4 regions of the Streptomyces sp. NPDC098781 genome follow, and region 3 is predicted to be linked to each of the others. Evidence: riboswitches for the same ligand, from Rfam matches in the RefSeq annotation. Region 3 holds a riboswitch; each other region holds the start of a gene.
What was found. Region 3 has a riboswitch for cyclic di-AMP ahead of ACIQWG_RS37240 (transglycosylase family protein). Riboswitches for the same ligand answer to the same signal wherever they lie in the genome.
Positions count from the first base shown of each region.

Region 1 (7,310 bases), on a different contig from region 3:
CAGGAACTCGTGCCGAACTGCTCGGCACGACGCAGTGCACGCGACCGGAAGGACACCTTGCCCATGGGTCACACGGCCACACCGGAGGCACAATCCGGCGGCCTCACCGCGACGGAGCACCGCCTGGCCAACGGCCTGCGCGTGGTGCTCTCCGAGGATCACCTCACGCCGGTCGCCGCGGTCTGCCTCTGGTACGACGTAGGCTCCCGCCACGAGGTCAAGGGCCGTACCGGACTCGCCCACCTCTTCGAGCACCTGATGTTCCAGGGTTCGAACAGTGTGAAGGGCACGGGGCACTTCGAGCTCGTCCAGGGCGCCGGTGGCTCGCCGAACGGCACCACCAGCTTCGAGCGCACCAACTACTTCGAGACCATGCCCGCCCACCAGCTGGAGCTCGCGCTGTGGCTGGAGGCCGACCGCATGGGCAGCCTCCTGGTGGCGCTCGACGAGGAGGGCCTGGAGAACCAGCGGGACGTCGTCAAGAACGAGCGCCGCCAGCGGTACGACAACGTCCCTTACGGCACGGCCTTCGAGAAGCTGACGGCGCTGACGTACCCCGACGGGCACCCGTACCACCACACCCCGATCGGCTCGATGGCCGACCTGGACGCGGCCAGCCTGGAGGACGCCCGCGCGTTCTTCCGCACCTACTACGCGCCCAACAACGCCGTCCTGTCGATCGTCGGTGACATCGACCCCGAGCAGACGCTCGCCTGGGTCGAGAAGTACTTCGGCAGCATCGCGTCCCACGACGGCAAGCCCGCCCCGCGCGACGGCTCGCTGCCCGAGATCATCGGCGAACAGCTGCGCGAGGTCGTCGAGGAGAACGTCCCCGCGCGCGCGATGATGGCCGCGTACCGCCTGCCGACGGACGGCACCCGCGAGTGCGACGCCGCCGACCTGGCGCTGACCGTCCTGGGTGGCGGCGAGTCCTCCCGCCTCTACAACCGGCTCGTCCGGCGCGACCGTACGGCCGTCGCAGCCGGTTTCGGCCTGCTGCGCCTGGCCGGCGCGCCCTCCCTGGGCTGGCTGGACGTGAAGACCTCCGGCGACGTCGAGGTCCCCGTCATCGAGTCCGCCGTCGACGAGGAGCTGGCGCGCTTCGCGCAGGAGGGCCCCACCGCCGAGGAGATGGAGCGCGCCCAGGCCCAGCTCGAGCGCGAGTGGCTGGACCGGCTCGGCACGGTCGCGGGCCGCGCCGACGAACTGTGCCGGTACGCCGTCCTGTTCGGCGACCCGCAGCTCGCGTTCACCGCGGTCAAGCGGGTGCTCGACGTCACCGCCGAGGAGGTCAAGGCGGTCGCCCAGGCGCGGCTGCGGCCCGACAACCGTGCGGTGCTCGTGTACGAGCCGGTCGCCGGCGAGGACGAGGACCTGGAAGCCGCCAGCACCGACGAGAACGAGGAGTCGGCCCAGTGACCGAACTCGCCAGCATGGAGTTCCACCCACAGCCCCAGGCCGGCCCGGCCCGGCCCTGGGCGTTCCCGGCGCCCGAGCGCGGCAAGCTGGACAACGGCCTCACCGTCCTGCGCTGCCACCGCCCCGGCCAGCAGGTCATCGCCGTCGAGGTGCTGCTGGACACGCCCCTGGACGCCGAGCCGAAGGGCCTCGACGGCATCGCCACGATCATGGCGCGCGCCCTGTCCGAGGGCACCGACAAGCACACCGCCGAGGAGTTCGCCGCCGAGCTGGAGCGCTGCGGCGCCACGCTGGACGCCTACGCCGACCACCCCGGCGTCCGCGTCAGCCTCGAAGTGCCGGTCTCCCGTCTGCCCAAGGCGCTCGGTCTGCTGGCCGACGCTCTCAGGGCACCCGCGTTCGAGGACGCCGAGGTGGAGCGCCTGGTGCGCAACCGCCTCGACGAGATCCCGCACGAGCTGGCCAACCCCTCGCGCCGGGCCGCCAAGGAGCTTGCCAAGGAGCTGTTCCCGGCCACCTCGCGCATGTCCCGCCCGCGCCAGGGCACCGAGGACACCGTCGCCGGCATCGACTCCGCGGGCGTACGCGCGTTCTACGAGCGCCATGTGCGTCCCGCCACCTCCACCGTCGTGGTCGTCGGCGACCTCACCGGCGTCGACCTCGACGCGCTGCTCGGGGACACCCTGGGCGCCTGGACGGGCTCCTCGGCCGAGCCGCGGCCCGTCCCGCCGGTGACCGCGGACGACACCGGGCGCGTCGTCATCGTGGACCGCCCCGGCGCGGTCCAGACGCAGCTGCTGATCGGCCGGGTCGGCCCCGACCGGCACGACCGCGTGTGGCCCGCGCAGGTGCTCGGCACGTACTGCCTCGGCGGCACCCTCACCTCCCGCCTGGACAAGGTCCTGCGCGAGGAGAAGGGCTACACCTACGGCGTACGCGCGTTCGGGCAGATCCTGCGCTCCGCCCCGGACGGCAGCGGCGCGGCGATGCTCGCCATCAGCGGGTCCGTCGACACCCCGAACACCGGCCCGGCGCTGGACGACCTCTGGAAGGTCCTGCGCGGTGTCGCCGGGGAGGGGCTGACGGACGCCGAGCGGGACTTCGCCGTGCAGAACCTGGTCGGGGTCGCGCCGCTGAAGTACGAGACGGCGGCCTCCGTGGCGAACACCCTGGCCGACCAGGTCGAGCAGCACCTGCCCGACGACTACCAGGCCACGCTGTACCAGCAGCTCGCCGCCACCGGCACCGTCGAGGCCACCGCCGCGGCCGTGAGCGCGTTCCCGGTGGACCGCCTGGTGACGATCCTGGTCGGCGACGCGGCCGCGATCCGGGAGCCCGTGGAGGCCCTCGGCATCGGTGAAGTCACCGTCGTGGCGGCCGAGTAGGCGAAAGACGGCGCCACGCGCGCATAGGGGCCCTGGTGACGAAAGAGTCACCAGGGCCCCTTTATGCCCGAATTGAGGAGAGGTTGCCTGTCTGGCCTGTGGGATGCGCTACAAAAGCCCTGCTCGGTTTGGGGATTGAAAGATGTCCCGTTTAGCGTCTTCCGGGCTGTCCGTCAGGCACCGCGCCGCACCCGCGGCACCGGACAGCCATCGCCGAGTCCCCGTATGGCGCGAGCCAGGGGAGCCGGGGACCCACCGAAGTCCCTGGGGTGAATCGGGCGCCCGCGCGAGTGCGAGGGGGCCCGTAGGAGACCTTCCTGCTCCGAACCCGTCAGCTAACCCGGTAGGCGAGAGGGAAGGAAAGGACCAGCCACTACATGGCGTTCACCTGCGCCACCGGGAAGAACCGCCCCACCGGGAAGCATCGCCGGCCCAGCCGGATGCAGCGCTCCACCGCCCGTGCCGCGGGCGTCGCCGCGCTCACCGCCACCGGCGTCATAGGCACCCTGGCCGCTCCGGCGCTCGCCGCCGAGCCCGCCGCGGAGCAGACCGGCCTCATCCCCGTCATCGCCGTCGAGAACTCGATCGCGGACCAGCTCGACGCCCAGGCCGCGGCCCAGGAGCACGCGGCCAAGGAGGCCGCCGCCGCGAAGAAGGCCGCCCAGGAGGCCGCGCGCAAGAAGGCGGCCGAGAAGGCCGCGAAGGAGCGCGAGGCCAAGGAGCGCGCCGCCCGCGAGGCAGAGCGCAAGCGCCTGCTGTCCTATGTGTCCCCGATCCCCGGCTCGTACGTCTCCACCGGCTACAAGGCCGGCGGCGCCGTGTGGTCCTCCGGAAGCCACACCGGCATCGACTTCCACGCCGCCAGCGGCACGTCCGTCCACGCGGTCGCCTCCGGCACCGTCGTGGAGGCCGGCTGGGGCGGGGCCTACGGCAACAACGTCGTGATCAAGATGAACGACGGCACCTACACCCAGTACGGCCATCTGTCGTCCATCGGCGTCTCGGTGGGCCAGCGGGTCACCCCCGGCCAGCAGATCGGCCTGTCCGGCGCCACCGGCAACGTCACCGGCCCGCACCTGCACTTCGAGGCTCGGACCTCGCCGGAGTACGGCTCCGACATCGACCCCGTCGCCTACCTGCGCGCGCACGGCGTGAACATCTGACGCCACCGCCGCACCACCCGAAGCCCCGGCTCCCGAGCCGGGGCTTTCGGCGTTTTGGCGTCGAACCGATGACCAAAAAATATCCATGGATTCCGGCTCGCCGTCGGAAATTCAGGCAGGTTGCAATAGAGTCACAGCGAACACGTCATTCGTCGACGTTTCACGGGGATTAAGGCGGAGGTGGGTCATGCGTATTCCGGCGCACTCGGTGTGCACGGCGATCCGGGACGACATCGTCGCCGGTGTCCACGAGCGCGGCGGCCGACTCACCGAGGAAGTCCTCGCCCGCCGCTACGGCGTCTCCCGCGTCCCGGTCCGGGAAGCCCTGCGCACCCTGGAGGCGGAGGGCTTCGTGGTCACCCGGCGGCACGCGGGGGCCTGTGTCGCCGAACCGACCGAGCAGGAGGCCGCGGACCTGCTGGAGATGCGCGGCCTGCTGGAGCCGCTCGGCGCCGCCCGGGCCGCCCAGCGGCGCACCGAGGCCCATCTGAAGGTCCTGCGCGGCCTGGTCAGGCTGGGGCAGGAGCGGGCCAGGCGGGGCAACAGCGAGGATCTGCGCTCCCTGGGCGGCTGGTTCCACGAGACGCTGGCCCAGGCGTCCGGCAGCCCCGCCCTGACCTCGGTGCTGACCCAGCTGCGCCACAAGATCGCCTGGATGTACGCCGTGGAGGCACCGGCCGACCCGCAGGGGTACTGGACCGAGCACGGCGCGATCGTGGACGCGGTGGCGCGCGGCGACGGGGAACGCGCCCGCGCGATGACGGCGCTGCACACCGAGCGCGCGCTCTCCGCGCACCGGCTGCGGTTCGGCTCCGGAGGCGGGCGCGCGGAGCGTGTGAGGAATTCGCAACATCCCGTAAACATGCCGAGTCTGCGGCATTAACAAAGGCGCCGTATACAAAGAGGGCATATTCGGTGGCGGTGAATTTCTGCTGCCCTTTTTCGAATGCACCGGCAGCGCGCCGCCAATTGCGTCGAGCCTGCCCGGAAACAGCGAAGCCGCGCCCGCCGAAAAGGCGGACGCGGCTTCACCGTTCGCTACGGATCACCCGCTCAGGTCCTCAGACCGTCTCGGGCAGCTCCTCGAGACCCTCGGCGACCAGCTTCGCCAGTCGGTCGAGGGCGGCGTCCGCGCCCTCGGCGTCGGAGGCGAGGACGATCTCCTCGCCGCCCTGGGCGCCCAGGCCCAGGACGGCCAGCATGGAGGCCGCGTTGACGGGGTTGCCGTCAGCCTTGGCGATCGTCACCGGGACGCCTGTGGCCGTGGCGGCTCGGACGAAGATGGAGGCGGGGCGGGCGTGGAGGCCCTCGGCCCAGCCGACGTTGACGCGGCGCTCAGCCATGTGATGCTGCCCTTCGGTGTTCAGGGTTGTCTAGACCAGTTTCCCACACCCGTGAAGCAAGCCGGAACGAGACGAACGTCCCGTCTCTCGGTGCCCGTCGGATCGCGGCCTCGACCCCACGTTCGTCCTCCACAGACTGCCTCGCGCCGTTGTCGTACGCGAGCCGTACTCTGGGCCCCATGCAGAGCGCCTCGGACCGGCACGAGTACCCCGCCCACTGGGAAGCCGACGTGGTGCTGCGCGACGGCGGCACCGCACGCATCCGCCCCATCACCATTGATGACGCCGAGCGCCTGGTCAGCTTCTACGAGCAGGTGTCGGACGAGTCGAAGTACTACCGCTTCTTCGCGCCCTACCCGCGACTGTCCGCCAAGGACGTCCACCGCTTCACGCACCACGACTTTGTGGACCGGGTGGGACTCGCGGCCACGGTGGGCGGCGAGTTCATCGCCACCGTACGCTACGACCGGATCGGTGCCGACGGAATGCCCGCGTCCGCCCCCGCCGACGAGGCCGAGGTCGCCTTCCTGGTCCAGGACGCCCACCAGGGGCGGGGTGTCGCCTCCGCCCTGCTCGAACACATCGGCGCGGTCGCGCGCGAGCGCGGCATCCGCCGGTTCGCCGCCGAGGTGCTGCCCGCCAACACCAAGATGATCAAGGTGTTCACGGACGCCGGGTACACCCAGAAGCGCAGCTTCGAGGACGGCGTCGTACGCCTGGAGTTCGACCTGGAGCCGACGGACCGCTCGCTCGCCGTGCAGTACGCGCGCGAGCAGCGCGCCGAGGCCCGGTCCGTGCGGCGGCTGCTGGTGCCCGGGTCCGTCGCCGTCATCGGTGCGGGCCGCACGGCCGGCGGGGTGGGCCGCAGCGTCCTCGGCAACATCAGGGAGGCCGGGTTCACCGGGCGGCTGTACGCCGTGAACAGGGCGTTCCCCGAGGACCTCAAGGAGCTCGACTCGGTGCCCGCGCACCGCTCCGTGCGGGAGATCGAGGAGCAGGTCGACCTCGCGGTGGTCGCCGTGCCGGCCCCGCTCGTACCCGAGGTCGTCGCCGAGTGCGGCGAGCACGGGGTGCAGGGCCTCGTCGTGCTCTCCGCCGGGTACGCCGAGAGCGGGCCCGACGGGCGCGAACGGCAGCGCGAACTCGTACGGCAGGCACGCGCGTACGGCATGCGCATCATCGGCCCGAACGCCTTCGGGATCATCAACACCGCCGCCGACGTACGTCTGAACGCCTCACTCGCCCCCGAGATGCCCCGTCCGGGACGGATCGGTCTGTTCGCCCAGTCCGGCGCCATCGGGATCGCGCTGCTGTCCCGGCTGCACCGGCGCGGCGGCGGCGTCACCGGGGTGACCGGAGTGTCGACCTTCGTGTCGTCCGGCAACCGGGCCGACGTGTCCGGCAACGACGTCCTCCAGTACTGGTACGACGACCCGGACACCGACGTCGCGCTGATGTACCTGGAGTCCATCGGCAACCCGCGCAAGTTCACCCGCCTCGCCCGGCGCACGGCGGCCGCGAAGCCGCTGGTCGTCGTCCAGGGCGCGCGGCACGGCGGCGCGGCACCGCAGGGGCACGCCGTACGGGCCACCCGGCTGCCGCACGCCACGGTCTCCGCGCTGCTGCGGCAGGCCGGCGTGATCCGGGTCGACACCATCACCGAACTGGTGGACGCGGGGCTGCTGCTCGCCCGCCAGCCGCTGCCGGCCGGGCCGCGCGTGGCGATCCTGGGCAACTCCGAGTCGCTGGGCCTGCTCACCTACGACGCGTGCCTGTCAGAGGGCCTGCGTCCGCTGCTGCCGCTGGATCTGACGACGGCCGCGTCGGCGGACGACTTCCACCGTGAGCTCTCGCGCGCGCTCGCCGACGAGACCTGCGACGCGGTCGTCGTCACCGCGATACCGGCGATCGGCGACGCGTCGACCGGGGACGCCGAGCTCGCCGAGGCCCTGCGGACGGCCGCCGAGCGGGTACCGGGCAAGCCCGTGCTGGTGGTGCAC
Region 1 covers NZ_JBIWAK010000009.1:452,701-460,010, reverse strand. The annotation lists gene ACIQWG_RS33465 (M16 family metallopeptidase) at 64-1,419, shown strand; gene ACIQWG_RS33460 (M16 family metallopeptidase) at 1,416-2,804, shown strand; cyclic di-AMP (ydaO/yuaA leader) riboswitch at 3,006-3,169, shown strand; gene ACIQWG_RS33455 (M23 family metallopeptidase) at 3,182-3,967, shown strand; gene ACIQWG_RS33450 (GntR family transcriptional regulator) at 4,155-4,850, shown strand; gene ACIQWG_RS33445 (HPr family phosphocarrier protein) at 5,029-5,310, opposite strand; gene ACIQWG_RS33440 (GNAT family N-acetyltransferase) at 5,490-7,310, shown strand, end outside.
Region 1: another riboswitch for cyclic di-AMP. It lies ahead of ACIQWG_RS33455 (M23 family metallopeptidase); the one in region 3 lies ahead of ACIQWG_RS37240 (transglycosylase family protein).

Region 2 (7,310 bases), on a different contig from region 3:
CTCAGCACGCTGCTCGCGCTCTCCGGGCTGGTCATCCTCGCCCTGGTGCGCGAGCAGACCGGCACCGAGGGGTTCCTGGTCGGGCTGGGGCTCGCCGTGCTGCCCGTGCCGCTGCTCGTGGCGTCGTTCCGGTGGCTGGACCGCGTCGAGCCGGGCCCCTGGCGGAACCTGCTGTTCTCCTTCGCCTGGGGCGCCTGCGCCGCGGCGCTGATAGCGATCGTCGCCAACAGTTTCGCGACCAGATGGATAGCGACCGCGACGGCCGATCCGTCGCACGCGGACACCCTGGGCGCGACCGTCATAGCGCCGGTCGTCGAGGAGCTGGCGAAGGCCGCGGCCGTCCTGCTCGTCTTCCTCTTCCGCCGCCGGGACTTCACCGGGATCGTCGACGGAGTGGTGATAGCCGGGGTCACCGCGACCGGTTTCGCCTTCACCGAGAACATCCTCTACCTCGGCACCGCCTTCGGTACCGACCAGCTCACCGGCGACAGCGGCATCGCCTCCGTCACCGCGGCGACCTTCTTCGTCCGCGTGATCATGTCGCCCTTCGCGCACCCCCTCTTCACCGTTCTGACCGGCATCGGCTTCGGCATCGCGGCGCTGTCGGGCGACCGCCAGCATGTGCGCCGCGTCCTGCTCCCCCTCCTCGGCCTGCTGTTCGCCATGGGCATGCACGCCCTGTGGAACGGCTCCTCGGCCTTCGGCGAGTACGGCTTCTTCGGCGTGTACGCGACCCTCATGGTCCCGGCGTTCGGGCTGCTGACCTGGCTGGTGATCTGGACCCGGCAGCGCGAGCTGAGGACCGTGCGCGAGGAACTCCCCGCCTACGTCGCCGCCGGATGGCTGTCGCCGAGCGCGCCCTTCACGCTGGGCTCGATGCGAGACCGTCGGGTGGCCCGGCAGTACGCGCGCCGCCAAGGGGGCCGGAAGGCGGCGCGAGCGGTGGCGCAGTACGAGGCCTACGCCACGTCGCTGGCGTTCCTACGGCACCGGGGCCGCCGCGGCCGGGCCGGCGCGGACTACGTCGTGCGAGAACAGGAGCTGCTGCACGAACTGTGGGCGCGGCGGGAGTTCGCCCGGCCGGCGCTGGAGCACGCGGCCGCCGCGCAGGCCTGGACGGCATACGGCCACCCGCAACCGGGGCCGGCCGTTCACCAGCAGCTGTACGGATCGACGTACCCACAGCCGTACGGACCGACCTACCCGCAGCCATACGGGCACCCGCACGGTCAGCCGTACGGGCAGCTGAACGGACCGGGCCCCGCACCGGGCTACGGCTCGGTGGCGCCGTACCCCCTCTACAACCCGTATCGGTCCTAGCGGTCGAGAGGTCCTAGCGGTCGAGAAAGAGGCGGCGCCTCACGCCGACGCCTCCGTGAGCCGCTCCACCTCGTCGTCCGTCAGCCTCAGCTCCGCCATCCCCAGCAGCGCCGGCAGCTGTTCCACCGTGCGGGCCGAAGCCAGGGGCGTCGCGACCGTCGGCTGTTGCGCGAGCCAGGCCAGGGCCACCGTCGCCATCGGCACGTCGTGGGAACGGGCCACCTCGTCCAGGGCGGCCAGCACCCGTCGGCCCCGCTCGGACTCTGCGTGCTTGCCGGCACCCCGCGCGCGGGCGCTGTCCACGGCCGTCCCCGGTCGGTACTTGCCGGTGAGGAAACCGGCCGCGAGGGAGTAGTACGGGATCGCCGCCAGCCCTTCCCGCTCGGCCAGGTCGCGCAGGGGGCCCTCGTAGGTGTCGCGGGAGACCAGGTTGTAGTGCGGCTGGAGGGCGGCATAGCGGGCGAGGCCCTCGCGGTTGGAGAAGGCGAGGGAGGCCGCGAGGCGTTCGGCGGAGATGTTGGACGCGGCGATGTGCCGTACCTTGCCGGCCTTCACCAGCTCGTCCAGCGCGCCGATGATCTCCTCGACGGGCACTTCCGGTTTGTCGTAGTGCGTGTAGTAGAGGTCGATGCGGTCGGTGCCCAGGCGCCGCAGGGAGGCGTCGGCGGCCGCCTTGATGTTGGCCGCGGTCAGGCCCTGGAAGTCGGGGTGCTGGCTGACCTTGGTGGCGATCACGACGTCGTCCCGGTTGCCGCGTGCCGTCAGCCAGTGGCCGATGACCGTCTCGGACTCGCCGCCCGAGTTGCCCTCGGCCCACGCCGAGTAGACGTCGGCCGTGTCGATGAAGTTGCCGCCCGCCTCCGTGTATGCGTCGAGGACGGCGAAGGACCGGGTCTCGTCGGCGGTCCAGCCGAAGACGTTGCCGCCGAGGCAGAGCGGGTGGACCTCCAGGTCGGAGGAGCCGAGCTGACGAAGAGCACTCATGCTCTACGTCAACCGTCGTACCGGAACGGCTCATTCCACACCGGGGACCAAGGCTGCGTAATGAAGACGCTCGCGACGAACACCGTCGCACGCACCGAGAACCGGCAGCCCTGACGTCGGGGGGACGCCGTCAGGACCGCCGGGGATCACATGTGGTCGCCCGTCACGGGCCTCAGGGCGTGAGGCCCTTGCCCTGAAGCCAGGCCAGCGGGTCGATGCCGTTCGCGCTGCCGTCGGGGTGCACCTCGAGGTGCAGGTGGGCGCCGGTCACATTGCCGGTGGCGCCGACGCGGCCGATGACGTCGCCCGTGTTGACCTTCTGGCCCACGCTGACGCTGATCGAGGACTGGTGCGCGAACCAGAGCTCGGTGCCGTCGTCGAGGGTGATCTCCGTCTTGTAGCCGTACGAGCCGTCCCAGCCGGCGAAGGTGACGGTGCCGGAGTGGATCGCCTTGATCAGCGTCCCGGTGGGGGCGGCGAAGTCGAGGCCGGTGTGGTAGCCGGAGGACCAGTAGGCGCCGGCCTGACCGAAGGTCGAGGTGATGGTGTACGAGGAGGTCGGCAGCGTGTACTGCTTGGCCAGCTCGGCGAGACGCTCGGCCTCGGCCTTCTTGCGGGCCTCCTCCTCGGCGGCGGCCTTCGCGGCGGCGGCCTTGGCCTTGGCTTCTTTCTCCGCCTTGGCGGCCGCGTCCCTGGCCTCCTTCTCCGCGGCGGCGACGGCGGCCGCGGCGGCCTTGCTGTCGATCTGAGTCTGCTGGAGTTCGGCCTGCGCGATGATCCGGCTGCGCAGCACCTCGCCGGCGTCGGAGGTGCCCTGCGTGGTCTCCTCGGTGGCCTCGCCCATGGTGCTGAACGCGGTGGCCGTGTCCTCGGCGGGCTCGGAGGAGTCGTCCGAGATCAGGGGCAGGTCCGGCATCGTGATGGCGACCGGCGGCTTGCCGCTGTTGGCGCTGGCCATGCCGCCCGCGCCGACGGCGGCTATGACGCCTACGCCGAGAACCGTGGAGCTGCGGGCGAGTCCCCCGCCACGCTGCTTGGAGACGCGGTGCCTGCCACGAACGGGACGAATGGAATCCGCGGTGGGGTTCCACTCCTCGAACGGGCCCTCGTCGGTGCGGTAGCGGTCGTAGCCGAAGGTGTCGCTGCGTTCGCTCGGCACGAACGGGGCTTGCGGAGCAGGCCGGTTTGACGCCACGTGGGCGTACTCCTTTCCTTCCTTCTCGCCTACCGGGTTAGCTGACGGGTTCGGAGCAGGAAGGTCTCCTACGCGCGTATACCAACCGTGCTTCCACGGTGGAATCCGTGCGATTCACCCCAAGGTGGTGGTTCCCCGGTTCCCTTACGGGATTCGGCGCGTGCGCACGGAGCCGACTCTTGTGACGGCTGGGACGACCGCGCTGCGTTATCGAACGTTAATAGACCCGGGGCGCGTATTCCAAGCTGTTCCACTTGATCATTAACGATTTTCGCCCGGACTTAGGGGTCATGAGCGGCCTAAATCGGGCGAGTTGACCAAGACTCTGGAGTCACACAGGTATTGACGGTATGTCAGTTGTTATGCGGAGGGCGGTCGCGCGATCACCGCTGGTGACAACGGTCAAGGTGATCGGTCAGAAGGCTTCACGGTCGTCGTACGGCCATGAGTGCCAGGTCGTCCGCCATCCCTCCGCCGGAGTGCCGGCGTACGTCCGCCGCGAGCACCCCGAGCAGTTCGGCCGGCTCGCGCAGGGCGTTCACGCGGCCCGCGAGGCCCACCTCGGGGTCGTAGAACCGCCCGCCGGCGTCCCGCGCCTCGGTCAGACCGTCGGTGTACAGCAGCAGGGTGGCCCCGTCCGGGAAGCCGGCGTCGTCGGCCCGGTCGGGCCAGGCGCCGAGCTCGCGCATGCCGAGCGGCAGGGCGGGTTCGGTGGCCGGCAGGGGGTGGACGGTGCCGTCGGCGTGCAGCAGCAGCGGCGGCGGGTGCCCGCGGTTGACCAGCCGCACGATTTCGTTGCCGTGCGGCAGCTCGGCGAGCATGGCGGTGGTGAACCACTCCTGCGACTCGGGTCCGTCGCGCCGTGCGCGCTCCCGGGCCAGCGCCCGCTCCAGCCGCTGCGCGACCGCCTCCAGCGTGGCCTCCTGTTCGGCGGCCTCCCGGAAGGCCCCGATCACCACGGCGACGGCCCCGACCGCCCCCATTCCCTTGCCCCGCACGTCCCCCACCACCAGCCGGACGCCGTAGGGGGTGTCCTGCACGGCGTACAGATCCCCGCCGATGGCCGCGCCCTCCTGCGCCGCCTCGTACCGGGCCGCGATCCGGAACCCGCCGATCCGCTCGGCCGGCTCCGGCAGTACGGCGCGTTGGGCGGCCTCGGCGATCTCGCGGGCGGAGGCGAGGCGTTCGTCGCTGCGGCGGACGAGGAGGTTGATGAGGACCGCGAGCACGGAGACGACCACGATGGTCGCCAGCTCGGTGACCACCTCCGCTTGGGACAGCTCCCCGCGCGGCGCGCGCATCACGAGCACCACGAGGAGGGCCAGGGCTCCGGTGAGCACGGTGCCGCGCTGTGAGTAGAGGGGGGCGGCGACCAGTGGCGCGGCCGTGAGGAAGGGGGCGCCGGTGAAGTCCGTCGGTGTGACGTGGTCGTACACGGCTCCGGCCGCGATCAGCAGGGCGGGGAGCAGCCGGACGAACCGGCGTGCGTATGACATCCGCCGCTGCTCCACCTCACCAGGGTTGCCGAAGCGGGGGCGGCGGGCGAGCGCTGGAAGCCGACCGGGGAAAACACTCAGGGCCGGAACTGATCAGTTCCGGCCCTGAGCCTTCAGTAGCGGGGACAGGATTTGAACCTGCGACCTCTGGGTTATGAGCCCAGCGAGCTACCGAGCTGCTCCACCCCGCGTCGATGAGTCCATAGTACGCCATCCGCGGGACCCGAAGCACACGCCTTTCCCGGGGCCGGTCCTGACCAGGACTTTCCGCTCAGCTGCCGCGGCCCTCCCGGCCCGTCCGGTGAGGCCCGTCCGGCCAGGCCCATCCGGCCAGGTCCATCCGGCGAGCCCGGCCAGGAAAAGGCCCCACGCCCTCACCCACCCACCAGATGCCGATTGGGCGCGATCGCCCGCTCCTCGTACTCCGGCAGCACCACCACATCCACGCCCTCCCCCGCCAGCACCCCGCTCCCGTCCGCCCCCACCACGAACGTGTCCGGCTCCCGCCAAGCCGTCACCACCCTGCGCACCCCCGCCTCGAGGATCAGCCGGGCACACGGCACCGGTCGCGAGGAACGCCGGGTGCACGGCTCCAGGCTGCTGTACACCGTCGCGGACGCCAGCCTCGGATCCCCCGCCGTGATCTTCGCCAGCGCCGCCTCCTCCGCGTGCACCACCGAGTCACCGCCCTCCCTGGAGTACCCGCGCGCCAGCTCCGTCCCGTCGGCGGCCACCACGACCGCCCCGACGCTGAACGCCGTCCGAGAGGGCGGGCACTGCGCCGCCAGCTCGCACGCCAGCGCCAGCCAGTGCCGGTCCGCGGCGGAGGCGAGGCCCCCGGCACCGGGCGCCGTCGGCTCGTAGCGCATCAGCACCACGTCCTCGATCCGCCGCGTCTCGACCAGCCGCAGCCGCCCGCCCTGGTACGCACCCGGCCCGAACAGCCGGGGCGCCCGCGCATCCCCCACGAACAGCGGGGCCAGCACCAGCTGCACCTCGTCCGCCAGCCCCTGCTGGAGCAGCTGCGTGTGGATCGTGCCGCCGCCCTCGACCATCAGCCGTTCCACGCCGCGCACCTCGCGCAGATGGGCCAGCAGCCCCCGCCAGTCGAGTTCCTCGCCCAGCGCGACGACGTCCGCCGCGACCGGCGCGCGCCGCAGCAGGTCCGCGCCCTTCTCCGTCGTATAGACGACCTTGTCGCCGCCGGTGTGCCAGAAGTTCGCCGCCGGGTCCAGCTCGCCCGACGCGCTGACCGTGACCTTCAAGGGGTACTCCGGCTTGCCCGCCGCCACCCGTGCGGCCCGCCGCTCGGCCGAGTTCACCAGCAGCCGCGGGTTGTCCGCCCGGATCGTGCCGGCGCCGATCAGGATCGCGTCCACGGAGGCGCGGACCTCGTCGACCCGGTCGAAGTCGGCCGGGCTGGACAGCAGCAGGCGGTCCGGGCCCGTGTCGTCGAGGTAGCCGTCCAGGGAGACGGCGGCGGACAGCAGGACGTAGGGGTACGACGGCATGGGCGCGCTCTCCGGCTCGGCGATCCGATCTTGGTTCAAGTTTGAAACAAACCTACACTGGTCGTATGACGACTCGCTGGCTCACCTCGGAGGAGCAGCGCGCCTGGCGCGCGTACATCGCCGCCGCCGCGCTCGTGGAGGACGCGCTGGACCGGCAGCTCCAGCAGGAGGCCGGCATGCCCCATCTGTATTACTCCATCCTCGCCACCCTCTCGGAAACCCCGGAGCGCAGGTTGCGCATGACCGAGCTCGCGGAAGGACTGAAAATCACCCGCAGTCGGCTGACGTACGCCGTCACCCGTCTGGAGCGGGACGGCCTGGTGCGGCGCGAGGACTGCCGCTGGGACAAACGGGGCAGCGTCGCGGCCCTCACCGACGAGGGCATGCGGGTGCTGGAGCGCGCGGCCCCGGGTCATGTCGAGACCGTACGGTCGCTGCTCTTCGACCGGCTGACCCCGGAGCAGGTCGGCCAGCTGGAGGAGATCTTCACGGCGGTCGGCGAGGGGTTCCAGGGCGAGGGCGCACACGCCGGTCCGGAGGACGTGCCCTGGCGTCGGCGCTCCAACAAGCCCTGCTCGTGACCTGAGCGACTTCGCGACCCGCGCGACTTCGTGACCTGCGCGACTTTGTGATCTGCGCAACATGGCCTCCGGAACTCGTCGAATCGCGTTGATTCAAATTTAAAGCAGGGAGTAGGGTTCAGACCGAGTAGCTGATTCAAATCTGAAGCAGAGCTCCAACAGCCAGCAGCCCCGCAGTCAGCAGTCAGCAGGATCCGCAAGCAGTCGGCCCTCCCAAGGAACC
Region 2 covers NZ_JBIWAK010000015.1:20,149-27,458, forward strand. The annotation lists gene ACIQWG_RS38975 (PrsW family intramembrane metalloprotease) at 1-1,320, shown strand, start outside; gene ACIQWG_RS38980 (aldo/keto reductase) at 1,360-2,304, opposite strand; gene ACIQWG_RS38985 (M23 family metallopeptidase) at 2,477-3,499, opposite strand; cyclic di-AMP (ydaO/yuaA leader) riboswitch at 3,511-3,668, opposite strand; gene ACIQWG_RS38990 (PP2C family protein-serine/threonine phosphatase) at 3,925-4,995, opposite strand; tRNA gene ACIQWG_RS38995 (tRNA-Met) at 5,113-5,186, opposite strand; gene ACIQWG_RS39000 (dihydrofolate reductase family protein) at 5,370-6,506, opposite strand; gene ACIQWG_RS39005 (MarR family winged helix-turn-helix transcriptional regulator) at 6,572-7,087, shown strand.
Region 2: another riboswitch for cyclic di-AMP. It lies ahead of ACIQWG_RS38985 (M23 family metallopeptidase); the one in region 3 lies ahead of ACIQWG_RS37240 (transglycosylase family protein).

Region 3 (7,310 bases):
CAGGTCATGGACCGCATTCGCGCCGAGTGCCCGTGGTCCTCCCAGCAGACCCACAAGGGCCTGGCCAAGTACGGCATCGAGGAGGCTTACGAACTCGTCGAGGCGATCGAGGACGGCGACCGCGACGAGCTCCGTGAGGAACTGGGCGACGTTCTGCTCCAGGTCGTCTTCCACGCCCGGATAGCGGAGGAGGATCCGGACGCCCCCTTCTCCATCGACGACGTGGCCGGCGGCATCGTCACCAAGCTGATCCACCGCCACCCCCATGTCTTCGGCGACGAGACGGCGACGACCCCCGAGGAGGTCAAGGAGCACTGGCTGCGCACCAAGGCGGTGGAGAAGCAGCGTGAGTCGGTGACGGACGGCGTCCCCCTCGGCCAGCCGGGCCTCGCCCTCGCGGCCAAGCTGGCGTCCCGGGTCCGCACGGCGGGTCTGGAGGTCCCGCTGCCGACCGGGGAGGGCCTCGGCTACGACCTCCTCGCGATGGCGGTCCGCGCGGAGGCATCCGGCGTGGATCCCGAGGCCGCCCTGCGGGTGGCGGCACGGGCCTACCGGGACGCCGTGCGTGCCGCCGAGGGAGTGTCCTCTTAGTGGGCCCCCTTGACCACGGGACCCCATGGAGAGGGAGCGGAGCAGGACCGGAGCAGGCAGCAGGGGTCGGACAGGAGCAGGAGACAGGGCCCGCACCGGCAGCGGATACCGTCAAGGAGTGACCAACCAGCCCACTCCCGCCGACAAGCCCACCGGCACCACCCCCGAACCCCCCGACCTCTTCACCTGGGAGTTCGCCACCGACCCCTACCCTGCCTACGCCTGGCTCCGGGAACACGCGCCCGTGCATCGGACGCGGTTGCCCAGTGGGGTGGAGGCCTGGTTGGTCACGCGCTACGTCGACGCCAAGCAGGCGCTCGCCGACCACCGGCTCTCCAAGAACCCGGCCCACCACGACGAGCCCGCGCACGCCAAGGGCAAGACCGGTATCCCCGGGGAGCGCAAGGCCGAGCTGATGACCCATCTGCTCAACATCGACCCGCCGGACCACACCAGGCTCCGCCGGCTGGTCTCCAAGGCCTTCACGCCCCGCAGGGTCGCCGAGTTCGCCCCTCGGGTGCAGGAGCTCACGGATCAGCTCATCGACCAGTTCGCGGCGAAGGGGAGCGCGGACCTGATCCACGAGTTCGCCTTCCCGCTCCCCATCTACGCCATCTGCGACCTGCTCGGCGTCCCCCGCGAGGACCAGGACGACTTCCGGGACTGGGCGGGCATGATGATCCGCCACCAGGGCGGCCCGAGGGGCGGGGTCGCGCGGTCGGTGAAGAAGATGCGCGGCTATCTGGCCGACCTCATCCACCGCAAGCGCGAGGCACTTCCGGCCACCCCCGACCCCGGCGAGGACCTCATCTCGGGCCTCATCCGCGCCTCCGACCACGGTGAGCACCTGACCGAGAACGAGGCCGCGGCCATGGCCTTCATCCTGCTGTTCGCCGGCTTCGAGACGACCGTCAACCTCATCGGCAACGGCACCTACGCCCTGCTCACCCACCCCGAGCAGCGCACCCGCCTCCAGGCCTCCCTCGCCGACCGCGACAGCGACCTGCTCGAAACCGGCGTCGAGGAACTCCTGCGCTACGACGGCCCGGTCGAGCTCGCCACCTGGCGCTTCGCCACCGAGCCGCTCACCATCGGCGGGCAGGACATCGCACCCGGCGACCCCGTCCTCGTCGTCCTGGCCGCCGCCGACCGTGACCCGGAGCGGTTCGCCGACCCGGACGTCCTGGACCTAGGCCGCCGCGACAACCAGCACCTCGGCTACGGCCACGGCATCCACTACTGCCTCGGCGCCCCGCTCGCCCGACTGGAGGGCCAGACCGCCCTGGCCACGCTCCTCACCCGACTCCCGGACCTCCGACTCGCCGTGGAACCGGGGGAGTTGAGGTGGCGCGGCGGGCTGATCATGCGCGGCCTGCGCACCCTTCCGGTGGAGTTCACCCCCCTTGGGTGAGTCTGTCCACAGCCGCGACCATGACGTGGGCCCAATTCTGTGATCTTCACGTGATCTACGCGGCATTAACTTGTGACAAGTGATCGTCTGCCTATACGTTCACGGATCAACGAAGGCGCCCAGTTTCACGCGCCACAGTCACTGCTGTCTCGTGAAAGGCACCCGCATGCTCTCCGGGAACGGTCGTCACCGTCGCCCTCGTCAGGCTCCGGCTCTTCTCGTCGCCGCCGGAGTGACCGGCTCCGCCATCGCCATCCCGCTCCTCGGTGCCACGGGCGCGAGCGCGGCCGACGGCAATGTGTGGGACAAGGTGGCCGACTGCGAGAGCGGTGGCTCCTGGAGCGCCGACACCGGCAACGGGCGCTACGGCGGGCTCCAGCTGACCCAGGACGACTGGGAGAAGTACGGCGGTCTCGACTACGCCAACAGCCCCGACCTGGCCAGCCGCTCGCAGCAGATCGCGGTGGCGCAGGACGTCCTGGCGGACCGGGGGACCAGCCCCTGGGGCACCTGCGCGGTACTCAACGGGCTCACCCCGAAGTCCGGCGCGGTCGACCTCGACACCGGCGTGGGCGAGGACTCTCCCTCCGCGGTGTCCGGATCCTCCGGGCTGCTCGATTCCTCGACGTCGTCCGGATCGTCCGGCTCATCCAACTCGTCCGGTTCATCGGATTCGTCCGATGAGTCCAGCTCGCCGAGTACGTCGGCCTCTTCCGGGGGTTCCTCGAACTCGCCCAGCGGCTCCCCCGACGGTTCGTCCGAATCGCCCGACAGCTCCTCGTCCTCCCCCTCTTCGTCCGCCGGGACCGGCAGCTCCGCGAAGTCGGACTCGCCCGACTCGAAGGTCGCACAGTCGCCGGACAGCTCCCCCATAGAGACCCCAAAGGCGGGCAATCGGGGCAACTCGGACCAGGACTCGGGCTCCTGGAGTCTTGTCGACACCGGGTCGATCGACGACGTGAGCGCCGGTTCCGGGCGTCATCGGGGCCCCAGCGCCGACGAGAGCGACACCGCCGACAGCGCCACCAAGTCCTCCGGCCGGCATGCCTCGTACAGCGTCCGCCAGGGCGACACGCTCGCGTCCATCGCCGACTCCCTTGACCTCGACGGCGGGTGGCGCGCGCTGTATGAGGCGAACAAGCAGGCCATCGGCGCCGACGCGAACGACATCTTCGCCGGTCAGACGCTGGACGTCCCCGTCGAATAACGGTCGAACAGGGCGAAAAACAGCGGCAGTTCGCGCCCCGATTCGGTGTGTAATGTCCGTTTTAACAGTAGTGAGAGATAGATCTCAGAAGCCCTGATCGTCTTTGTAATTCCGCGAATCGAGTGTCTACGGTCGTGATCGCTCGCCACCAGAGCGAGCCCCTACGCCGTCACGCCGAATCCTGCCGGCGGCCGTACGGGAACAGTCGTCGCGTCAAGCGCCGTAGGCAGGAGCGGGGGACCCAAGGTTTGCGCCGGGTCCGGCAGTTGAGGCCTTTCGAGGCCGCACGGCCGGAGCCGGCTCGGGGTGAAGCCGCGCAGCGGGAGCCGAGAGGCGAACGTGCGCGGCCGGGCAACTCAACCGGCCCGAACCCGACAGCTCACCTCGCAGGCGTCGGTGAGGGGATCTCTCCATGCTGTTTTCCAGCAAGGGCAAGCACCGTCGTCCGTCCAAGGCCGCCCGCGCCATCGCCGTCGTCGGCGTCACCGGTGCCGCCGCCGTCGCCGCCCCGCTGATGGCGGCCGGCAACGCCTCGGCCGCCACCGCCTCCGAGTGGGACACCGTCGCCCAGTGCGAGTCCGGCGGCAACTGGTCGATCAACACCGGCAACGGCTACTACGGCGGTCTTCAGTTCTCCGCCTCCACCTGGGCCGCGTACGGCGGCACCCAGTACGCCTCCACCGCCGACCAGGCCACCAAGTCCCAGCAGATCGAGATAGCCGAGAAGGTCCTCGCGGCCCAGGGCAAGGGCGCCTGGCCGAACTGCGGCACCGGCCTGTCCAGCGCCGCGTACTCCGGCTCCTCCGCCGGCGGCTCCTCGCAGAGCACCGAGACCACCCCGCGCTCCTCCGAGCAGCAGTCGGCCTCCCGCTCCACCGACCGCCCGGCCGCCAAGAAGAGCACCAAGACCGTCACCACCCCGACCGGCAAGAAGGTCAAGAAGGGCGACGGCGAGTACAAGGTCGTCAAGGGCGACACCCTCAGCTCGATCGCCGAGGAGAAGAACGTCAAGGGCGGCTGGGAGAAGCTCTTCCAGCTGAACAAGGACATCGTCGAGGACGCGAACCTGATCTACCCGGGTCAGCAGCTGCACCTGAAGTAAGAGGCAGCGGCGGGCCGCGACATCCGGCGGCCCGCGGCAGCACGCGACCGACAGGTGAACCACAGCGCCTTCACATCCGTGGACCCCATAGTGAGGGCGTCGTGAGGACCACCCCCCGTCCCCGCGAACTCCCCGCCTCGGTGCGTTTTCCCCCGTACGCACCGGGGCGGGGTTCTTCTCTGTCTGGGGAAGGTTTTTGTTCCGTTCGGAAACAATTTACTCTCGGTTCTGTCCACGGGGCGGTCGACCGCTGGTCTGATGCCCGGAGCCGGTTAGGCTCGTCTCGCAGTACCCCACACGGTCTGCGTACCCGCGTCACATCCGAAGAAGGAGATGCTCGTGCCGTCCATCGACGTCGTCGTAGCCCGGGAAATCCTGGACTCCCGAGGCAACCCCACGGTCGAGGTCGAGGTCGGCCTCGACGACGGCAGCACGGGTCGTGCCGCCGTCCCGTCCGGCGCCTCGACCGGTGCCTTCGAGGCCATCGAGCTCCGCGACGGTGACCCCAACCGCTACCAGGGCAAGGGTGTCGAGAAGGCCGTCCTCGCCGTCATCGAGCAGATCGGCCCGGAGCTCGTCGGCTACGACGCCACCGAGCAGCGCCTGATCGACCAGGCCATGTTCGACCTGGACGCCACCGACAACAAGGGCTCGCTCGGCGCCAACGCCATCCTCGGCGTCTCGCTCGCCGTCGCGCACGCCGCCTCCGAGGCGTCCGACCTGCCGCTCTTCCGCTACCTGGGCGGCCCGAACGCGCACCTGCTGCCGGTGCCGATGATGAACATCCTGAACGGCGGCTCGCACGCCGACTCCAACGTGGACATCCAGGAGTTCATGATCGCCCCGATCGGCGCGGAGTCCTTCTCCGAGGCGCTGCGCTGGGGCACCGAGGTCTACCACACCCTCAAGAAGGTGCTGAAGAGCAAGGGCCTGGCCACCGGCCTCGGCGACGAGGGCGGCTTCGCCCCGAACCTCGGCTCCAACCGTGAGGCCCTCGACCTCATCCTCGAGGCCATCAAGGAAGCCGGTTACGCCCCCGGCGAGCAGATCGCCCTCGCGCTCGACGTCGCCGCCTCCGAGTTCTACAAGGACGGCAAGTACCTCTTCGAGGGCAAGGAGCGCTCCGCCGCCGAGATGACGGAGTACTACGAGGAGCTCGTCGCGGCCTACCCGCTCGTCTCCATCGAGGACCCGCTGTTCGAGGACGACTGGGCCGGCTGGAAGGTCCTCACCGACAAGCTGGGCGACAAGGTCCAGATCGTCGGCGACGACCTCTTCGTCACCAACCCCGAGCGCCTCGCCCGCGGCATCGACGACGGCGCCGCCAACGCGCTGCTCGTCAAGGTCAACCAGATCGGCTCGCTGACCGAGACCCTCGACGCCGTCGAGCTCGCCCAGCGCAGCGGCTTCAAGTGCATGATGTCCCACCGCTCCGGCGAGACCGAGGACGTCACGATCGCCGACCTCGCCGTCGCCACCAACTGCGGCCAGATCAAGACCGGCGCCCCGGCCCGCTCCGAGCGCGTCGCCAAGTACAACCAGCTGCTGCGCATCGAGGAGATCCTCGACGACGCGGCGGTCTACGCGGGCCGCAGCGCGTTCCCGCGCTTCAAGGGCTGACCCTTACCGGGTTAAGGCTTAGCCAGTCGTACGTACGTCCCCGTACTCGGTCCCGTACCGTGTGCGGGGACGTACGCACGTGAAAGGGGAGGCGGAGAGCCGATGGCCGTCAAGGACCGGGACCGTTTCTCCACCGCGACGAGAATCCGGTTGCTCGGCGAGCAGACGGCGGCCCGTGTCTACCGCTCCCAGACCAAGCGGCAGGCCCGGCGCTCCAGGCTCACCGGACGCGCCGCGCTGCTCGCACTGGTGGTCTGCTCCCTCGTCGTGGCACTGGCCTACCCGATAAGGCAGTACGTCTCCCAGCGCGCCGAGATCGCCGACATGCAGCGCCAGCAGGAGGAGGCCGCCCGGCGCGTCGAGCAGCTGCGCGACCTCAAGGCACGCTGGCAGGACGACGCGTACGCCGAGCAGCAGATCCGGCAGCGGCTGCACTATGTGATGCCCGGGGAGACCGGCTACATCGTGGTCGATCCGGACGCGGGCAAGGCGTCCCGGACCGACCGGAGCGCGGCCGACCGCCCCTGGTACGCGAACATCTGGGACGGGGTCGACAAGGCCGACGCCGCCGCCGAGTGAGAACCGAACCGATAGAAAGACAGGCATGGAAACCCCCCCGCCGCCCACACCGCGCACCGAGCCCACCGACGCCGACGTCGAGGCCTTCAAGCAGCAGCTCGGGCGGCCCCCGCGCGGACTGCGCGCGATCGCGCACCGGTGCCCGTGCGGCCAGCCGGACGTCGTCGAGACCGCCCCTCGGCTGCCGGACGGCACGCCGTTCCCGACGCTGTACTACCTGACCTGCCCGCGCGCCGCGTCGGCGATCGGCACGCTGGAGGCCGAGGGCGTCATGAAGGACATGACGGCCCGGCTGGAGACGGACCCGGAGCTGGCGGCCGCCTATCGCGCCGCGCACGAGGACTACATCCGGCGGCGGGACGAGATCGAGGTGCTGACGGGCTTCCCCAGCGCGGGTGGGATGCCGGACCGGGTGAAGTGTCTGCATGTGCTGGTCGCGCACTCGCTGGCGGCCGGGCCGGGGGTGAACCCGCTGGGCGACGAGGCGATCGCGATGCTGCCGGAGTGGTGGATGAAGGGGCCGTGCGTGGTCCCGGCCGAGTGACCCGCGGCGGAGCCGCTGACAGCCTCAGCGTCCCGCCGCCCCCTGACACCGAGAACTCCCGTACAGCGGAAGGGCACCACCCATGACCCGCGTCGCCGCCATCGACTGCGGTACGAACTCCATCCGGCTCCTCGTCGCCGACATCGACCCCGCGAGCGGTGAACTCGTCGACCTGGACCGGCGTATGACCATCGTGCGGCTCGGCCAGGGCGTCGACCGCACCGGGCGGCTCGCCCCGGAGGCGCTGGAGCGGACC
Region 3 covers NZ_JBIWAK010000012.1:100,051-107,360, reverse strand. The annotation lists gene ACIQWG_RS37255 (nucleoside triphosphate pyrophosphohydrolase) at 1-591, shown strand, start outside; gene ACIQWG_RS37250 (cytochrome P450) at 710-2,002, shown strand; gene ACIQWG_RS37245 (transglycosylase family protein) at 2,169-3,209, shown strand; cyclic di-AMP (ydaO/yuaA leader) riboswitch at 3,418-3,617, shown strand; gene ACIQWG_RS37240 (transglycosylase family protein) at 3,622-4,311, shown strand; gene eno (phosphopyruvate hydratase) at 4,645-5,931, shown strand; gene ACIQWG_RS37230 (septum formation initiator family protein) at 6,034-6,510, shown strand; gene ACIQWG_RS37225 (DUF501 domain-containing protein) at 6,536-7,054, shown strand; gene ACIQWG_RS37220 (exopolyphosphatase) at 7,137-7,310, shown strand, end outside.

Region 4 (7,310 bases), on a different contig from region 3:
GCGGTGCAGATCGTGGACATCCTGCTGGGCAAGCGCACCGGCAAGGTGATCCAGTTCGACCACGACCAGCTGTCCGTGTTCGGGATCGGCCAGGAGCTGGAAGAGGGCGAATGGCGGGGCGTGGTCAGACAGTTGCTCGCCCAGGGGCTGCTCGCAGTCGAGGGGGAGTACGGCACGCTCGTGCTCACGGAGGCCAGCGGGTCCGTGCTGCGGCGCGAGCGGGAGGTGCCGCTGCGGAAGGAGCCGAAGAAGCCGGCGACGTCCCGGTCCGGGTCGGGCGGCTCCGGACGTGGGGAGCGCAAGGCGAAGGCCGCGGTGGTCGAGTTGCCGCAGGAGTTGCAGCCGGCCTTCGAGGCGCTGCGGGCCTGGCGTGCCGAGCAGGCCAGAGAGCAGGGGGTCCCGGCGTATGTGATCTTCCACGACGCGACGTTGCGGGAGATCGTGAGCGTGTGGCCGGCGTCCGTACGCGAACTCGGCACCGTCAGCGGCGTCGGTGAGAAGAAGCTGGCCACCTACGGCGACGGTGTGATCGAGGTGCTGGCCTCGGTGCGGGGGGAGTCCGGTGCGGGGGCGGCGACCGAAGCGGATGCCGGGCCCGGTCAGGGGATGGACGACTGGCCCGAGACGGAGCCGGAGCCGGAGGACTGGGCCTAGGAGCGGGCTGGGCCTAGAAGAGGACTGGGCCTAGGAAGGGTCCGCGGTCCCCGGCGTGACGGTCACGTCAATGCCGTGAGCCCGGGCGCGAACGTGATCAGCAGCGGCAGCAGAGGCACCAGCGCGGCCGCCGTCGTAGTGAGTGCTCGGCGTCGGCGTCCCAGGCGCGGCGGCGGCTGGAGGAGCCGGTCCACTCGCTCGCCCAGGAGACGGTGGGTGGAGGCGCAGGACAGGACGCCCCGGTGCTGGTTGAGCTCGATCAGGGCCAGGGCCGTCGTCAGGTGACCGCAGCGGCGGGACGCGGTGTCGTCGGCGGCGAGTTCGACCAGCCGGTGGGTCTGGTCGCAGAAGTGGGCGAACAACGGGATGCGGGGGAATCCGGTGGCGAGCGCGGTGGACAGGTGCAGCAACCAGTCGTGGCGGGCACGGGCATGGCCGCGCTCATGGGTGAGGACGGCGTCGAGCTGGTGGTCGGTCAGGCGGTGCAGGGCGCCCGTGGTGACGATCAGCTGGGCCGGGCTCCCGGGCATCCACCAGGCGTCCGGGTACTCGTCCTCCAGCACCAGCAGCGGGCCGCGCCCCGAACCCAGTCCTGCCGGCAGGTCGGGGGCTCGTTCGCGCAGGTGGGCCCTGGCCTGGCCGCGACGCCGGCGTGTCTCGACCAGCTCGCGGGCCAGCATCGCGGTGGTCCAGGCGGCACCGCAGGCGAGCAGCAGGGTGAGGGCGGCGGCCCAGGCGGGCGTGGCCGAGAGGTCGTACGCCTCCGTCACCGACGGCGGCGCCGGCGCGAAGAGCTGTGCGCGCACCGTGCCGAAGACGGCGGCGGTGCCCAGGGACAGGGCTGTCAGGCAGCACAGCAGGACGGTGGCGACCAGGCACTGCCACACCCAGAGGGCGACCACGGGTTCCCGTTCGGGCCAGTTCGCCCGGGTCAGCGCCTGGGGGACAGGTACGGCGGCCGTCAGGGCGACGATGCTCAACAGGAGCATGCAGACGGTCATGCCATGGTCTCCGGATCCTGGACGGGACGGTGCTTTGGCGACGGTGCGGGGCGGTGGGCGGCGAAGGCCGTTCGCGGCTCGCTTCCCACCGCCAGCCAGTATGACGGTGACCATCGTCGGAGTCAGGAGGAAAGACTCGCCGAATGCCCTGCTCCGCTCGACCCCGCGCCGGCCTCCGCACCCACCGACCGCCGGCTCCGCGACCGCGAACGCCCCTTCACCGGCCGTGAGTTGGGCCGGACGCGGACGTCACCCCGCCGCGATCCGCCCCGTCACGTCCCCGAGCCCGACCCGAACGCCACCGGGCCCCGGTGCCCAGGCGGACAGCGTCACGACGTCGCCGTCCTCCAGGAACGTCCGCTTGCCGTCGGGGAGTTCGAGGGCGTCCCGGCCGTTCCACGTCAGCTCCAGCAGTGAGCCGCGCTCGCCCTCCGTGGGTCCGCTGACCGTGCCCGAGCCGTACAGATCGCCGGTGCGCAGCGAGGCGCCGTTCACGGTCATGTGGGCGAGCTGCTGGGCGGCCGTCCAGTACATGGTGGAGAAAGGGGGCTCGGAGACCACATGGCCGTTGACGGCCACCGAGATACGCAGGTCGTAGCCACCGGGTTCGGTCTCGGAGCCGGAGTCGTCCAGGTACGGCAGCAGCGGGTGCGTGCGCTGCGGCGGGGCCACCATCGCCTCCTCCAGGGCGTCCAGCGGGGTGATCCACGCCGACACCGAGGTGGCGAAGGACTTGCCGAGGAACGGGCCGAGGGGGACGTACTCCCAGGCCTGGATGTCGCGTGCCGACCAGTCGTTGAGCAGGCACAGGCCGAAGACGTGCTCCCGGAAGTCGCCCAGTGCGACCGGCTCGCCCATCCGTGACGGCGTTCCGACCACGAAGCCGACCTCGGCCTCGATGTCGAGCCGGACCGAGGGGCCGAAGACCGGCGCGGCGTCGGTGGGCGCCTTGCGCTGGCCCGAGGGCCGTACGACGTCCGTGCCGGACACGACCACCGTGCCGGAGCGGCCGTGGTAACCGATCGGCAGGTGCTTCCAGTTGGGGGTCAGTGAGTCCTCGGCGTCGGGGCGGAAGATCCGGCCGACGTTCCGGGCGTGGTTCTCGGAGGCGTAGAAGTCGACGTAGTCGGCGACCTCGAAGGGGAGGTGCAAGGTCACCGAGGACAGGGGGTGCAGGAGATCACGGAGGGCCTCCTGGTGCGCGGGCACCGTCACCCAGGCCGTCAGCGCGCGACGGACATCGGACCAGGTGGTGCGGCCCGCGGCGAGCAGCGGGTTCAGGGAGTCCTGGGCGAGCAGCGGGGCGTACGGCGAGCCGAGGGCGTGGGCCGCCTTGCCCGCGTCGAGGACGTGGTCGCCGAGCCGGACGCCGACCCGTCGCGCGGAGTCCGAGCCGGGAAGGGAGAAGACGCCGTACGGAAGGTTGTGCGTGCCGAAGGGGTCGCCCTCGGGGAGATCGAAGGGGGGCATGGGGTGCTGCCTCACTCTCATACGCTCCGTCTGCCAAGTGGGTCGGGCCACACGTTACGGGTGAGGCACCGGTCTTGGGCAGTGCGAAAGTCGCGTCGTCGGAGCCGGTGAAACAGCAGGTCGCCGCGTCGGGCGGGCGCTCGGGGCGCGCTCCGGCGCCAAGTGGGGGTGAAATCACAAGGGGCGGAGGGCAGTTGCGGACGGGTAGGCAGAAGGGTAACCGGATTAGGTGTCAACACATGTGAACAAAGCAGCCGTCCGGTTCAGGTCGAGTCGATGGGGCTTCCTGTCCGTATTCTCTGATCATGGCCCCACCCATCGCATATTCACTCATCGCCACTGACCTGGACGGGACGCTGCTCCGCGGCGACGACACGCTCTCCGACCGGACCCTCGACGCGCTCGCGCGGGTGGCGGCGGCCGGTGCCCAGCACCTCGTCGTGACGGGACGGCCGGCGCCCAGAGTGCGGCCGTTGCTCGACGACCTGGGCAGCAGGGGGCTCGCGGTGTGCGGACAGGGCGCGCAGTTGTACGACGCCGGCGCGGACTGTCTGCTGTGGTCCGTCACCTTGGACCGGGAACTGGCGGAAACCGCGCTCGGCAAGATCGAGGCCGAGGTGGGGCAGGTGTACGCGGCCGTCGACCAGGACGGCGTGGAAGGGCTCACGCTCATCGAGCCCGGCTACCTGATGCCGCACCCCACCCTGCCGGCGGTGCGCGTCAGACGCCGCGACGACCTGTGGTGCGAGCCGATCAGCAAGGTGCTGCTGCGCCATCCCAGCCTGTCGGACGACGAGTTGGCGGCGACGGCGCGTTCGGTGGTCGGTTCGCTCGCGACGGTCACCATGTCGGGGCCCGGCACCGTCGAACTCCAGCCATGCGGTGTCACCAAGGCGACCGGTCTCGCGCTCGCCGCCGAGCATCTGGGACTCGGTCCGCGGGACACCGTCGCCTTCGGTGACATGCCCAACGACATCCCGATGTTCGACTGGGCCGCCCGCGGGGTGGCGATGGCCAACGCGCATCCCGAACTCAAGGCGGTCGCCGACGAGATCACCCTCTCGAACGAGGACGACGGCATCGCCGTCGTCCTTGAGAGGCTGTTCGCGGGAGATATGGCGCATATCGTCCAGTAAGGGGCGATATGCGCCAGTGGCCCGGCTGCTACTCCTAGTAGGGCCCGTTCACGTTGTCGATCGAGCCGTAGCGCGCGGCCGCGTAGTTGCACGCGGCCGTGATGTTCGCGACCGGGTCGAAGGGGTCGTACACGGTGCCCGGCACGTGGTAGGTCGCGAAGGTGGGGTCGATGACCTGGAGGAGGCCCTTGGACGGGGTGCCGGCCGCGGCGTTGGAGTCCCAGTTGTTCATGGCCTGCGGGTTGCCGGACGACTCGCGCATGATGTTGCGGTGAATGCCCTCGTAAGAACCCGGAATTCCGTTTTGAGCCATGATGTCCAGCGCGTTGCGGATCCAGCCGTCGAGGTTGTTCGGGTAGGTCTTCACCGAGGACTGGGTCGCCTGGGCGACGGAGGACTTCTTGGCGGGCGCGGACGCCTTGTCGGCCGTCTTGGCCGGCGTGCTCGCCTTCTTCGCCGCCCGGACCGTGAGGTCGAGGCCCGGGTGGATCAGGCGGGGGTCGTCGCCGATGGCCTTGCGGTTGTCCTTGTAGAGCTGCTTCCAGCCGCCCTGCGCGTCGTAGCGGTCCGCGATGCCGTAGAGCGTGTCGCCCTTCTTGGTGGTGTACGCGACCGAGTCGACCTTCACCGCGGCGCTGGGGGCCTTGGCGGGCTCGGCGGCGCTCGCGGTGGTCCCGCTCAGGAGCGGGAGAGCGAGGGCCGCGGTGCCGGTTCCGGCGATGACGACACGTCGGGTGAGCGGGTTGGTGCGGGGGCGGCGATGCTTGCCTCGGGGCATGGCGCTGTTCCTCTCCGGCGCCTGCGAGGTGAGCTGTCGGGTTCGGGCTGGAGATGCCCGGCCGTGCCGCCGTAGGGCGGCACGACTTCACCCCTAGCCGGTCCGATGAGCCATCAAGGCGTACGGTCCGGCGGCTTACCTGGGTCCCCCGCTCCTGCCGCGCGTGTGTGAGTTACGTCGGGGATGACTCGGGCGGCGGCAGGATTAGGCGTCCGCCCGACGAGCGGGAACGTATGCGAGAGCACATGCCCGGAACAAGTGCTGTGGTCACCTGACGTGCGGGTTGACCATGGTCTGGGGGGAATGGGGTGCTTGATCCTTTGCGGTTGCCAAGCCTCAACTCGCGTTCGGGGCAAGGAGGGAAGGGGGTGCTCCGGACCAGGTCCCCGGCCGGGCTCGCGTGACCCAATTCACTGGCAGGCGCAAGTACCGCAAAACGGGCAATGACTCCAACTCGCCTTTAACCGGCGGCCCGTGGAGTCCGAATTTCCCATATGCGACGGAAAAGCACCTCTTCGCCCTCCGTGCGGATCACCTCGTCGGAGGTCACGAAGTGCTGCCCGTCGCGGCTGATCTCGGAGCGCGTGCCCACCCTCGTCTCCCAGGCGAGCTCCGGCCGGTGCGGCCGGACGGACCACTCCGAGCGGGCGCGGGCCGGCAGTGGGTCCGCCTCGTCGATCGTGTACGTCTCCAGCGGGTCCTCGGCGCACTCCATACCGTCCGGGTACGCGCGCGTGGCGCCGTGGCGCGGGTCGACCTCCAGCCGCCCACGGCGAGGACGGCGGCGTCGATCGCGCCGGGTCCTCGCAGACACTGCCGTGGCGCCAGTGGTCGTCGCAGGTCGGGTGTTCCAGGCAGGTGTGGATGAACGGGTCGAGGGAACCCAGCCGTTCGAGCCACGTGTCCCGCCAGGACTCGCCGATGTGCTGCGGGTCCGGCGGCCGGGGGGCGAAGGCGAGCATCGTCGACGCCCAGGCGTGGATGTCGACCGCGAGGACGGAACCTCCCATGTAGTGCGCGTCGTTGTCATAGCGATCGTCCGTGGAACAGACGTGACGATCGCCTTGAGCGGCTCGGCGCGAGGGCCGCGATCTGGAGGGAGTTGAAGCCGCCGCAGGAGATGCCGAACATACCGACCTTGCCGTCGCACCAGGGCTGCGCCGCGGGCCAGTTGACGACCTCGACCCCGTCGGCCGGCTCCGTCGCCGAGTACTCGTCCGTCGGCAGGCCCTCGCAATAACGACAGGGCGCCATGCGCGCGCGTACAGGCTCGTCCCGTCCGAAAGCGGGATGCGCACGTCGGGATGAGTCGTCTCGTAGGGGAAGGACGTACGGATGTGCATGAGCGGGATCCCCGTCCGGTCGGTGGACCGGCGGTCAGCGCACCGGGTACGTCCTGCGGCGCAGCCGACGCGCCGCGGCCATCACGGCGAGCCCCGCGGCCACCCGGGCGAGCGACAGGAACCGCAGGGGCATGGTCCGGCCGGTGAAGGCAGCTGGCGCGATCACCGAGACCAGGGTCGGCAGGTCGACGAAGTGGTCCGTGGTGAGCCGCCCGGCGACTGCCGGCAGGGCTGCGAGGGCGGCCGTGACGACGAGGCCGGTGGCGATCAGGCGGATCGCCCGGCGCATGGTGTCGGGGGCCAGGGCGAAATCGGCGGAGTGCTTGCGTCCGGTCAGGTGGCGGCGGCCGGTGAGGTGTTGGACCGGGCCGAACGTCATGCCGATGGCCGCCGCCTAGAAGCCCCAGACGTTGGGCGTCAGCAGCCCCGTGCCCGCGCTGATCAGGCCGAGGCCCGCCCAGTTCATGGGGGCGCTCGGCACCGCCATGGCGTAGTGGCCGCAGGCGGTCAGGACGCCGCCTCACTGCACCGCCCGGTGCGAGCCGAGGACGCGGTCGGCGAGTCACCCGCCGGCGACGGACGCCGGATGATCGAGGGTGCCGGGGGCGACGGACATCGGATGGACCAGGGTGCCGGGGGCGACGGACACCGGATGGACGAGGGTGCCGGGGGCGGTGTTGACGGACGCCGCGGTTCCGGCCGACATGCCCATACCGCGGGAGGAGATCGTGTCGGCGAAGTGCAGGACGAGGATGGCCTGCATGCCCAGGAACGAGAAGCGTTCCCACACCTCCGGGCCGGAGAGCGTGAGAAGGCCTCAGGGTCGGCCGAAGAAGGCGTGGGCGGCGCGCGGCGGCGGCTCGCTCGCGGGCTGGACATCGACCTCGGTTCGGGACACGGCCCGCTACTTCCTTACAAACCGATGGAT
Region 4 covers NZ_JBIWAK010000006.1:424,189-431,498, reverse strand. The annotation lists gene recQ (DNA helicase RecQ) at 1-654, shown strand, start outside; gene ACIQWG_RS26400 (M56 family metallopeptidase) at 717-1,655, opposite strand; gene fahA (fumarylacetoacetase) at 1,905-3,125, opposite strand; gene ACIQWG_RS26390 (HAD family hydrolase) at 3,431-4,261, shown strand; gene ACIQWG_RS26385 (transglycosylase SLT domain-containing protein) at 4,296-5,039, opposite strand; cyclic di-AMP (ydaO/yuaA leader) riboswitch at 5,045-5,229, opposite strand; gene ACIQWG_RS26380 (hypothetical protein) at 5,500-5,754, opposite strand; partial or broken gene ACIQWG_RS26375 (CocE/NonD family hydrolase) at 5,799-6,382, opposite strand; partial or broken gene ACIQWG_RS26370 (MFS transporter) at 6,528-7,280, opposite strand.
Region 4: another riboswitch for cyclic di-AMP. It lies ahead of ACIQWG_RS26385 (transglycosylase SLT domain-containing protein); the one in region 3 lies ahead of ACIQWG_RS37240 (transglycosylase family protein).